Regions from separate parts of the Synechococcus sp. PCC 6716 genome, predicted to be linked through region 3. Evidence: predicted binding sites of a transcription regulator. Region 3 holds the regulator's gene; each other region holds the start of a gene.
The links. The regulator NtcA, encoded in region 3, controls nitrogen genes in cyanobacteria. The targets are predictions, from matches to a motif close to GTANCNNNNGNTAC.
Positions count from the first base shown of each region.

Region 1: the regulator NtcA is predicted to act here: its motif matches at 1,184-1,197, upstream of glnA (type I glutamate--ammonia ligase).
Region 2: the regulator NtcA is predicted to act here: its motif matches at 1,982-1,995, upstream of L5220_RS02220 (P-II family nitrogen regulator).
Region 4: the regulator NtcA is predicted to act here: its motif matches at 1,666-1,679, upstream of urtA (urea ABC transporter substrate-binding protein).

Region 1 covers NZ_JAKLTU010000010.1:124,494-127,407, forward strand. Annotated here, with positions in the region: gene L5220_RS07455 (DUF1816 domain-containing protein) at 25-321, opposite strand; gene L5220_RS07460 (DUF2085 domain-containing protein) at 635-1,132, shown strand; gene glnA (type I glutamate--ammonia ligase) at 1,272-2,687, shown strand.
Region 2 covers NZ_JAKLTU010000001.1:469,699-472,612, reverse strand. Annotated here, with positions in the region: gene gshA (glutamate--cysteine ligase) at 1-656, opposite strand, end outside; gene L5220_RS02225 (shikimate dehydrogenase) at 689-1,564, opposite strand; gene L5220_RS02220 (P-II family nitrogen regulator) at 1,571-1,909, opposite strand; gene rph (ribonuclease PH) at 2,074-2,802, shown strand; gene L5220_RS02210 (DUF8166 family protein) at 2,795-2,914, shown strand, end outside.
Region 3 covers NZ_JAKLTU010000008.1:115,234-118,147, forward strand. Annotated here, with positions in the region: gene L5220_RS06415 (DUF2834 domain-containing protein) at 105-761, shown strand; gene ntcA (global nitrogen regulator NtcA) at 917-1,582, shown strand; gene L5220_RS06425 (tetratricopeptide repeat protein) at 1,588-2,433, opposite strand; gene L5220_RS06430 (hypothetical protein) at 2,576-2,803, shown strand; gene L5220_RS06435 (ABC transporter permease) at 2,858-2,914, shown strand, end outside.
Region 4 covers NZ_JAKLTU010000010.1:101,540-104,453, forward strand. Annotated here, with positions in the region: gene ispG ((E)-4-hydroxy-3-methylbut-2-enyl-diphosphate synthase) at 1-653, shown strand, start outside; gene L5220_RS07345 (carbonic anhydrase) at 650-1,252, shown strand; gene L5220_RS07350 (histidine triad nucleotide-binding protein) at 1,264-1,608, shown strand; gene urtA (urea ABC transporter substrate-binding protein) at 1,750-2,914, shown strand, end outside.

The sequences.
Region 1 (2,914 bases), on a different contig from region 3:
CGCCGTCTGAGGTCACCCTGCTGTTTAAGGCACGGCAGAACTAAGGGGCATCAGAGGCTTTTTTGCCATTTCCTCATCAATTGTCAGATCCTGAGGCCGACACCGCAATACTTCGACATCAAAGCCTTCAGCACCTTCTGCTTTCAAATCTTCAAGGTAACCGTCCTTTTCCTTATCGGCTTCGGCTGGAGTGAGAAACGGCCCAAAGTAGTAGATGCAGTGGGGCTGCTGTGTTTCAACCTTGACCCACCACGCTAAACCAATTTCATTGACAACATTGGCCAGCCAGCCAGTAAAGGTTGTGTTATTATCGCCAACCATTTAGTATATTCCTCCGGTAATTGCCTAACGACCCCAACCAATCTGGTTCGCTCTCTATTTGTGTATAACTGATCCCCTCACAAATGTGTATGCGGAAAATTCCAAACCATAAATTGTCATATTTATTTACGTCTAGGATCAGAATTGATGCAGATCAACCCAATCTATCGCCTTGAGCAATGGTGACAATTTTTAGAATGTTGGGAATACTTCAAGTCCTCTAGGGTAGAAGCGTCAGACCACTGAATTGCCGACATTATCGAAGCTTTGGTAAATTATGGAGTGCTCCCTACCAAATATAGCGTAAGCGTTTATGAACCGACGGCGATCGCCCGCCTCGCTCTGGCTAGACACCCTTCTTGCTGCTCTACTCCTTGGGCCGTTGTTGGCTCCATTCTTAGCGGCCAGTCAGTTTCTGTTTTTACCCCGGATTGCCCACATTATCTACACCATGGGGAACCACGTCTGTCCCCAACCAGAGATGGGCGTGGTGTTGGCACCCCCTTGGACGATGGCTGTGTGTATGCGCTGTTATGGGACGTTGATGGCCGTCTTGCTGACCCGCGTGTGGATTGGGCGATCGCCCGCCGCTCAGGAATGGTACTGGCTGCATCAGTACGGAGGCCGTGGCTGGGCAGTTGCCATCCTGTTAATGTTGTTTTACCCCCTAGAGTGGGCATTACAACACTACGGTGTCTGGGACTACTCTAACTGGGTGGTCTTTCCCTTTGGCGCGATCGCTGGCTTAGGGCTTGGCCTGTTAATCATGCCGCGCCTATACCCCAAAGCTTCCTTGGCGGCGTCCCATTGAGGAACCACCGTTCGTAAGGAATCATGCTGCAACGAGAATCAAGGCTTTTTGGTAGCCTGCGATACAAAAAACGGTGAAGTCAACTTTCTACCATAGATTGTCGCTGCGGTGCGCCCAAACATAGAAGGAGTAACCTTACATGGCAACGCCCCAAGAAATCCTTGATTTGATCAACAGCAAGTACGAGTTAATCGACTTGAAATTTATTGACATGCCCGGAACATGGCAACACTTGACCGTTCACAAGAGCCAATTAAATGAAAGCTCGTTTAGCGATGGTGTTGCCTTTGACGGCTCCAGCATTCGCGGTTGGAAAGCCATCAACGAATCCGACATGATGATGGTGCCCGATCCTGAGACAGCGTGGGAAGATCCCTTCATGAAAGAACCCACCCTCAGCATGATCTGCACTATTAAAGACCCTCGCACTGGTGAACTCTACGATCGCTGTCCCCGCTCCATTGCCACCCGTGCCATTGAATACCTAAAAGCCACTGGCATTGGCGATACGGCATTCTTTGGGCCAGAAGCTGAGTTTTTCGTCTTTGATGATGTTCGCTACGACCAAAATCAAAAATCGGGCTACTACTATATTGATAGCGCTGAAGGTCTTTGGAACACTGGCCGTGAAGAAGACGGTGGCAACCTTGGCTACAAAATCCGCGGCAAAGAAGGGTATTTCCCCGTTGCGCCAACGGATACCCTCCAAGACTTGCGTACGGAAATGCTCTTAACGATGGCCAAATGTGGGGTACCCATTGAAAAACACCACCACGAAGTGGCAACGGGGGGTCAGTGCGAGTTGGGTCTGCGCTTTGGCACCCTTATTCAAGCAGCAGACTGGCTGATGACCTATAAGTATTGTGTCAAGAACGTGGCGCGCAAGCACGGTAAAGTGGCTACCTTCATGCCCAAGCCAGTGTTCAATGACAATGGCTCCGGCATGCACACCCACCAATCGATTTGGAAAGATGGTCAGCCGCTCTTTTGGGGCGATGGCTATGCCAACCTCAGCCAAACCGCTCTTTGGTACATTGGTGGTATTCTCAAGCATGCCCCAGCGCTGTTGGCCTTCACCAACCCGACGACTAACTCCTACAAGCGTCTAGTGCCGGGGTTTGAAGCACCGGTGAACTTAGCCTACTCCCAAGGCAACCGCTCCGCGTCTGTGCGGATTCCGCTGACCGGCACAAACCCGAAAGCAAAGCGCTTAGAGTTTCGCTGCCCCGATGCCACCAGTAACCCCTACTTAGCCTTTGCCGCCATGCTGTGTGCAGGGATTGACGGTATTAAAAATCAAATTGATCCTGGTAGCCCGCTGGATGTCGATATCTACGACCTCAGCCCTGAAGAGCTGGCCAAAATTCCCTCTACCCCTGGTTCTTTGATGGCAGCGCTAGAAAATCTGCAAAAGGATCATAGCTTCTTGACCGCTGGTGGGGTCTTTAGCGAAGACTTTATCCTCAACTGGATTCAGTACAAACTCGACACCGAAGTGATTCCGATGTCACTGCGTCCCCATCCCTACGAGTTTGCCCTTTACTTCGATGCCTAGGCGCATTGAAGACTAAAAGTAGCTCAGTAGCTCAGAGGTGGTTCCAAAAGAGCCGCCTCTTTTTTTAGTGAAGTTTAGTAATGCCAAAAACCTAGCCGAAGAGCAGCGCTACTATTGCTGTTGATATAACCCGAAGACGTCGGATCAGGGTCTGAAAATGACAGAAATCGGCGTAAAGCCCATCGTGCTTCAGCCGTTGGAGGATGTTAATAAAAATCAAAAATATA
Region 2 (2,914 bases), on a different contig from region 3:
AGATCGTAGGGGCGGCGATCGCCATTGGGGCGCACCGCACTCCAAAGATGGCGCACATTTTGCATTGTGCCCTGCCGCAGTTGGGCTTCGGTCCACGCAATAAAATGGGCATGGCTGCTAAACAGGGGTACGTAGGCAGGGGTCTTGGGAAACGTTGCCCAGCGAGTCGAGTGGTAACCGGTCACGTCCCCATCCAAAAAGGGGGAAGATGCACTTAAGGCCAGAAACAGCGCTGCCTCTAAGCGCACTAACCGACAGGCGCGGATCAGCGCGTCTGGGTCCCGCAGGCCAATATTGATATGAACACTGGCCGTCACAACGCGGCTGCCGTAGGTTTGCTCAATGTAGGTGTGGTAAGGATTGTGCGGGTCTGAGCGATAAAACTGCTGACTATCCCCTAAACTCAGGGTACTGCCAGGCACCAGCGTCAACTCCCCTAATGAGTGTAGGTAGGCTCGCAAGCGAAACCGTGGTCGCAATAGATCACACAATGCTTGATCGTAAAGATACACAGGCGGAGTTGTGAATTCGACATTGCGACTGTCCGGCTCCCGCACAAAACCGGGCAACGCTTGGACAATTTGATCCGACAGGCCAATAACCTCTCCTGTTGGGGTACCAGTATAGAGTTCAACCTCAAAGCCCTTGGATAGCATTGTTTCCCCTCAATTAGCACTATCCTAACCCGCTAGGGGCGCACCGGCAGCGATCGCTCAGCCAACGCTGCCTCAAGGGCAGCGGCCATCACCGCAGTGGGAGCCGGTTGGCCAAGCCAGTGCTCAAGGGCTGCCGCCCCCTGGTGCAGCAGCATCGTTAATCCATCAATGGTGTGCAGTTGCCGCGCCATAGCCAATTGCAGCAGCAGGGTAGGGCGAGGTTTATAGATTAAGTCATAGACCACTGCTGTGGCAGGCAATTGCGCTAAATCCTCAACCGCAAGGGGGGTTGCCTCAGGGTGAGGACTCATGCCAATGGGGGTCGTATTCACCACTAAGCGAATGTCTCCGAGACACGAAGTGCGTGCCTCCCACGGCAGCGCCTCCAAAGTGAGATTCGGCCAACTGGCTACAAAGGCTGCCAACCGCTCCGGCTGACGGCCACTCACATAAAGCTGTGAGCACCCTAAATCATGGCAGGCCGCCACCACTGCTCGGGCAGCACCGCCATAGCCTAAAACCAGTACCGCTGTGTCTGACCAGTTCCAAAGGAGCGATCGCAGCGGCGCTAAAAAACCATGCACATCTGTGTTGGTGCCTACCCACCCTTGGTCACTGCGATAGACCGTGTTCACCGCCCCTACCTGCTGCGCCAAGTCACTAATGGCAGCCAAGTGAGGCACAATGGCCTCTTTGTGGGGAATGGTAACATTAAAGCCCACTACCCTCAGTGCCGCCAACCCCGCTATGGCCGCCTCCAAATCGCTGGCCTTGACCGCAAAGGGCACATAGACATAATCCAGCCCTAAGTATTCCAGTGCGGCATTGTGCATAGCTGGCGAGAGGGTATGGGAAATGGGGTCGCCAATCACCCCCAAGAGCTGGGTATTGCCGGAAATGGCAACCATCAAGACTTAGACCGCTTCGTGGTCTTTTTCGCTGGTGCGGATACGGATCACCTGCTCCACTGGGGTGACAAAGATTTTGCCGTCGCCAATTTCCCCCGTCCGTGCGGCTTCAATGATTTTGGCAACCACCATATCCACTTGGGTATCTTCGACAACAATTTCTACTTTTAACTTTTGTAAAAACTCCACCGTATATTCTGAGCCACGGTAGCGTTCCGTCTGCCCCTTTTGGCGTCCAAAGCCCCGTACCTCCGAGACCGTCATTCCCACAATTCCAGCATTCACTAGGGCAATCTTTACTTCATCAAGCTTAAAGGGACGAATAATTGCTTCTACCTTTTTCAAAGTAAACTCCTTACCTATGGCCGTCAAACTAAGGTTCTCTCTCTATTTAGCACTGGCTAGAGACGATAACGTGTAGCAATAGCTACATTATCTTCCATCCCAGACACAGGGACACTTTAACTCTAGGATTGATAATAAAAAATCAACTAGCAGGAGGAACACCCATGGGGTGGCAGCGACCCGATGGCCGAGACCCACAGGAGTTGCGATCGCACCGCTTTCAACGGCACTTCACACAATTTCCCCTCGGATCGGTGCTAGCCCAAGCCGAACAAACCCACGTTTTGTGTACCGTGAGTGTGCGCGAAGGGGTACCCAAGTTTTTGGAGGGCAGTGGCCGTGGCTGGTTAACCGCCGAATACCGCATGCTTCCCGGTGCCACGCGCCAACGGCAGGAGCGGGAAGTGTTAACACTCTCTGGCCGCACCCAAGAAATTCAACGCTTGATTGGTCGCAGCTTACGCGCCGCCCTAGACTTTAGCCGTTTGGGGGAGCGCACGCTCATTGTGGATGCCGATGTGTTACAAGCGGATGCCGGCACCCGTTCTGTGGCCATTACTGGTGGCTATATTGCCTTAGTCGATGCGGTGAATCAACTCGTGAAGACGGGTGTCCTAGCAGAATCGCCCCTGATTCAGCAGGTGGCCGCCGTTTCCGTGGGACTCATTGACGGGACGGCTTACTTGGATCTCACCTATGCCGAAGATGTCGCGGCTAGCGTTGACTTTAATGTAGTGATGACCAGTGACGGCCAATTTCTTGAGGTACAAGGCACTGCCGAGGCCGGAGTCTTTAGCCGCAGTGACCTCAATACCATGCTCGATGCCGCCGCCCATGGGATTCACCAGCTTGTTTTAGCCCAACAACAAGCCCTAGCAGAGCATTATGACTAATACTGCCATTTACCTCGGACACATTGTTAAATCCAACTCCCACTGTGATTACATTGCCCAACTGGTGGATCAGTTTGATGTGCCCACCCCACCGCAACCGGAAGACTATGGT
Region 3 (2,914 bases):
ATATACTAGTGAAGACTATCCCCTACTGCGGGACACTCTAGCGTCTCGTTGAACACAGGCCAGAATTGAACAACTCGTTACCCTCCACCCTGTCAAGTTTGCTCGTGTCCTCTTGGTACCGTTTCTTTTTAGGGGCACTGTGGCTCAGCCTTATCCTCTACAGTTTTTTCTTAGCCCCCCCCGATCGCCCCGAGACATGGGAGCTGATTCAGCGCTTGGCGCTTGGCGACTGGCAGGGCATTAACCCCTTGATTGTTAGCCTCTTTAATTTGATGGGGGTATGGCCTCTTCTCTACGCTGGCATTTTGGCAGTGGATGGCCGCGGTCAACGGTTCCCGGCATGGCCGTTTGTGGCTGCTAGTTTTCTTGTGGGTGCCTTTGCCCTCTTGCCCTACCTTGCGCTGCGCCAACCCAATCCACGGGTGATCGGCACCTTGGACAAGGGTCTCAAACTCTGGGAGTGGCGGGGAACCGCTATCCTTTTATCGCTTCTAGTGATGGTACTTCTCGGCTATGGCCTCCTTTGGGGTGAGTGGGCCGACTTTTGGCAGCAATGGCGCTCTAGCCGCTTTATTCACGTCATGACCCTTGACTTTTGCCTGCTATCCCTGTTGTTTCCGCTCCTGTTGCCGGATGATTGGGCGCGACGCGCTATGGGCGATCGCCCGTGGCGGTGGTGGACCGTGCTACCACTGGTAGGGGCACTACTGTACTATCTGAGACGGCCACCGTTAATTCTCTCGGAAAAATGTGTGTCATGATACAAAAAAGTGCCCCTGAATCCGTTTAACTAATCTCTCAAAGCTAAACTCTCCGCAAACGGTAGTGTAGTTTTGTTTTCAGGAACGTTATGCCACACGCGGGGGAGGCTCAGGCAACTGAACCACTACCTTGGATCGAACAGCCACAGTAGGTCATGAATAGAGAACAACCATTAGCAACCGTCTTTCGCCACATGGCTAGTGGGCTTTTTCCTGCCACAACTGAAACCTATGAGCGGGGGAAAACAATTTTCTTTCCGGGGGATCCAGCGGAAAAGGTCTATTTTTTGCTCAAAGGTGCCGTTAAACTCTCACGGGTCTATGAGGCGGGGGAAGAAATTACCGTGGCGCTGCTGCGGGAGAATACCGTATTTGGCGTCCTGTCCCTGATTACGGGTACCCGCTCGGATCGGTTTTACCATGCCGTTGCCTTTACCAGTGTGGAGTTGCTGGCGGTTCCCATTGAACAGGKGGAAAAAGCCATGCACGAAGACCCCTCCCTGCCCATGTTTATGATTCAGGGGTTATCGTCACGGATTTTACAGACAGAAATGATGATTGAAACCCTTGCCCACCGTGATATGGGGTCACGGTTAGTGAGTTTTTTACTCATCCTCTGCCGCGATTTTGGCATCCCCACCAGTGCTGGCGTGACAGTTGATCTGAAGCTCTCCCATCAGGCGATCGCCGAGGCGATTGGCTCCACCCGCGTCACCGTAACTCGTTTGCTGGGGGAACTGCGCGATCAAAATATGATTTCAATTCACAAGAAGAAAATCACGGTTCACAATCCCCTAATGCTGAGCCAGCAGTTTACGTAATTCCCTTATTCTGTGGATTCTGTGGGGGCTGCAGATTCAGATTGGCGCTGCACTTGCTGCGCCGCCCGCTGGATTTGGTCTTTGTACTTTGCGGGTGCCAGCTCTACTGCTTTGGCATACAAGGGCGCGGCTTCAGCGGCTTTTCCTTGCTCGGTGAGGGTCATCGCCTGCGCCAGCACTGGGCGGAAATCTGCCGGATGTTCCTTGCTAAGGTTTTGGAACAGGGTCAGCGCCTCGCCAAATTGTTTTTGAGCAATGTAGATGTCCCCCAGCAATAGTTGTACCGAGGTCACATCCACGCTGCCGGGTTGGACTTGGTTGGCCTGCTCTGCGCCTTGGAGTGTCTCTTCAATCAGACCTAGGGCGGCTTGGGGGCGATTTTCTTGCAGATAGAGATCAACAAGGCCACGCAGGGCGTTGAGGTTGCCGGGTGCTTTCGCTAAAACTGCTTGGTAGGTTTGCGCTGCCCCTTCGCGATCTCCCGTTTGCTGCTGTGCCTGACCTAGCAGGATGGCATACTCACTTTGCTCAGGGCGCTGTGCCGCCAATTTTTTCAGGGGATCAATCACGCTCTTAATGCTGCCTTTCCCCAGTTGAATCAGTTGGAGCCGGGTCATCACTAAGCCTTCGAGCGCGGTGGGGTTATTGGGTTCGCGCTCTAAGACCAATTGATAGCCTTTTTCCTGAGCTTGCAGTTCGGCCACTTGGTCACTGGTGTTAGGACTGGCGACAGGGGTGGGAGTCTCTGCGGGTTTAGTAAAGGCACTGGTGAGCAAGGGCACCAAGGAAATGGCCACAAAGGGAATGATCCCCAAAATTAAAACCAGAAGCGTGACCCATTTTTTGCGCATAGGGAGTCCTTAGGAGCAGTGTGCCATTGAGGGGTACTGTCTGTACGATTCTAGCCCATGTCTATATGCCGATCTGTGCCAATTTTGGCAGCGGTGCACCCCTTGTTAAAATTTGAAGGATTCCTCTGAGCACCAAAGCACCATGACTGATTTAACCCCCGAAACCATTAATTGTGCCGAAGCCTGTGTCAATGGCTGTGTCCTAGGCGATCGCTGCCCCAACCGCGAGTATAGCGCTGCTGCTAGTAAGTTTATGCACGATACCCCCCTTGACCAAATCCTGCAAATTGCTGCCGACAGTGTGGAAAAACGCTTTTTAGCTGCCTTGGAGCGCGATCGCCTGCGGCTATCAGACACGTCTCAAGACTAACACCGCCAGTGTGCCCTAGGGTGGTAGGGTGAGGGGCAACCCTAGTTTACTGCTATGTCTCGACTCCGCGCTCTTCAAGGCTACCTGCTGGTGCGGCTGCTGCTTGCACCC
Region 4 (2,914 bases), on a different contig from region 3:
GTGATACCCCCGAAGGCATGGTGGAATCAGCCCTAGAATTTATCCGTATTTGTGAGTCCTTGAATTTTTACAACCTTGAAATTTCCCTCAAAGCCTCGCGGGTACCCGTGATGCTGGCAGCTAACCGACTAATGGTGAAACGCATGGATGAGTTGGGGATGGACTATCCCCTCCACCTTGGGGTGACCGAAGCAGGAGATGGCGAATACGGACGCATTAAATCCACCGCTGGCATTGGCACCCTCCTAGCCGAGGGTATTGGCGATACCATCCGCGTCTCTCTCACGGAAGCGCCGGAAAAAGAAATCCCCGTGTGCTATGGGATTTTGCAGGCACTAGGGCTGCGGCGCACCATGGTGGAGTATGTCGCCTGCCCGTCCTGTGGTCGTACGCTGTTTAACCTTGAGGATGTCTTACACAAAGTGCGTGAAGCCACGAAGCATTTAACTGGCCTGAATATTGCCGTGATGGGGTGCATTGTCAACGGCCCCGGAGAAATGGCCGATGCCGACTATGGGTATGTGGGCAAGCAACCGGGCTATATTTCCCTGTATCGCGGTCGGGAAGAGGTAAAGAAAGTGCCCGAGTCAGAAGGGGTGGCAGCCCTCATTGACCTCATTAAAGCTGACGGTCGATGGATTGACCCGCAATGACGGTCGTGCGCCCCAATGAAGCATTGACACGGTTAATGCTAGGGAACCAGCGGTTTGTGCAGCACCGGCTCGATAACCCCCATCGTGACTTCACCCGTATTGAAGCTGTGGCGGAGCATCAAGAACCCTTTGCTGCCATCCTCAGTTGCGCTGACTCGCGGGTTATTCCTGAAGTTCTGTTTGATCAAGGGATTGGCGACATGTTCGTCATTCGGGTTGCTGGCAACTTAGCCATGATGGATACGGTCGCTAGCGCCGAGTACGCGATCGCCGTGCTGGGGGTTTCGCTATTGATGGTATTGGGTCATGAACGCTGTGGTGCAGTGAAAGCCACTCTCACGGGAGGCAGCTTTCCAGGAATTATTAGCACCCTCGCCGAATCAGTGGCTCCTGCTCTCAAAGCCACCCAACACCAGACAGGCGATCGCCTCACCAACGTTATTCAAGCCAATGTCCACCTCCAACTAGAGCGCCTGTCTCGCTCCACAGTTGTCAAAGCCGCCATGGCCAAGAGGCAACTGCGCTTAGTGGGTGCCTACTACGATTTAGATACCGCCGAAGTGCAAATCCTTGAAGACCGTCCTGATGCTGGTGTTTGAGAGTAAAAGTCATGACCGCAGAAACAATTTTTAGCCGCATTATTCGCCGTGAGATCCCCGCCGACATTGTCTATGAGGATGAGCTGTGTCTGGCCTTCCGCGACATTAACCCCCAAGCCCCGATCCACATTTTGATTATTCCGAAAAAGCCAATCCCCCAGCTTAGTCTTGCGGAACCGGAAGACCACCGGGTACTGGGTCACCTGCTGTTGAGCGCCAAGCGGATTGCCGAAAACGAGGGGCTGAGCAATGGCTATCGCATTGTGATCAACAATGGCGCAGATGGCGGGCAAACCGTCTATCACCTCCACCTTCACCTGCTGGGAGGCAGAGCCTTCCAGTGGCCTCCTGGGTGAGGCCACCACAGTTATTTACTTTCTGTAATGCTTTTTACGGGCGATCGCCGAAAACTCGTAGCTTAAGATACAGTTTCTAAGGATAACGCCCCCTTAACCTATGGGAGATTATTGCTTTCATTGATAGAGATAGCAACCCCCATGGCTCAACAATTTGGACTTGGACGACGTAAATTTATTGTGTATGGCTCCGCCGCCTTAGGAACGAGCCTATTGATCAAAGGCTGCGCTCCAGCCACAGAAACCGGTGGTGGTGGCACAACAGCAGGCAGTGGTGAGACAATTAAAGTCGGTATTTTGCACTCCCTGAGCGGCACCATGGCCATCAGTGAAAAAAGCGTCGTTGATGCCACCCAGCTAGCCATCGATGAAATTAACAGTGCTGGCGGTGTCCTTGGTAAACAGATTGAGCCAATCCTTGAAGACGGTGCCTCCGACTGGCCCACCTTTGCCGAAAAAGCCACCAAACTCATCGATCAAGATAACGTCGTTGTTGTCTTTGGCTGCTGGACCTCTGCCTCCCGCAAAGCCGTGCTGCCAGTGTTTGAGGCTAAAAATCATATGCTCTGGTACCCCGTGCAATATGAAGGTCAAGAATGCTCTAAAAATATTTTCTATACGGGGGCAGCCCCCAACCAGCAAATTGAACCTGCCGTAGATTGGTTGCTGGAAAATAAAGGGAAGAAATTCTTTTTGGTCGGCTCTGACTACGTCTTCCCCCGCACCGCCAATACTATTATTAAGGCGCAACTCGCGGCCAAAGGTGGGGAAACGGTCGGTGAAGACTATCTGCCCCTTGGTAGCATCGAGGTCACCCCCATTATTACCAAGATTCGCTCTGCTCTCCCCGATGGCGGTGTTATTTTTAACACCCTGAACGGCGATAGTAACGTTGCCTTCTTCAAACAACTGCAGGGGGCGGGGTTAACTCCCGATAAATACCCCACCATGTCGGTAAGTATTGCTGAAGAAGAAGTTCAAGCCATTGGTGTGGAGTACCTCAAGGGGCACTACGCTGCTTGGAATTACTTCATGACCGTTGATACGCCCCAAAACAAAACCTTTGTGGAGGCCTTCAAAGCAAAATTTGGCCAAAATCGCGTTACCAACGACCCCATGGAGTCTGCCTATATTGGGGTTAACCTGTGGAAGCAAGCAGTGGAGCAGGCGGGAACCGCTGATGATCTCGAAAAAGTGCGCCAAGCTGCCATTGGCCAAGCCTTTGATGCACCCCAAGGCCCGGTGAAGATGTTCCCCAATCACCATATTTCGCAAACGGTGCGCATTGGAGAAGTGGGCGACGATG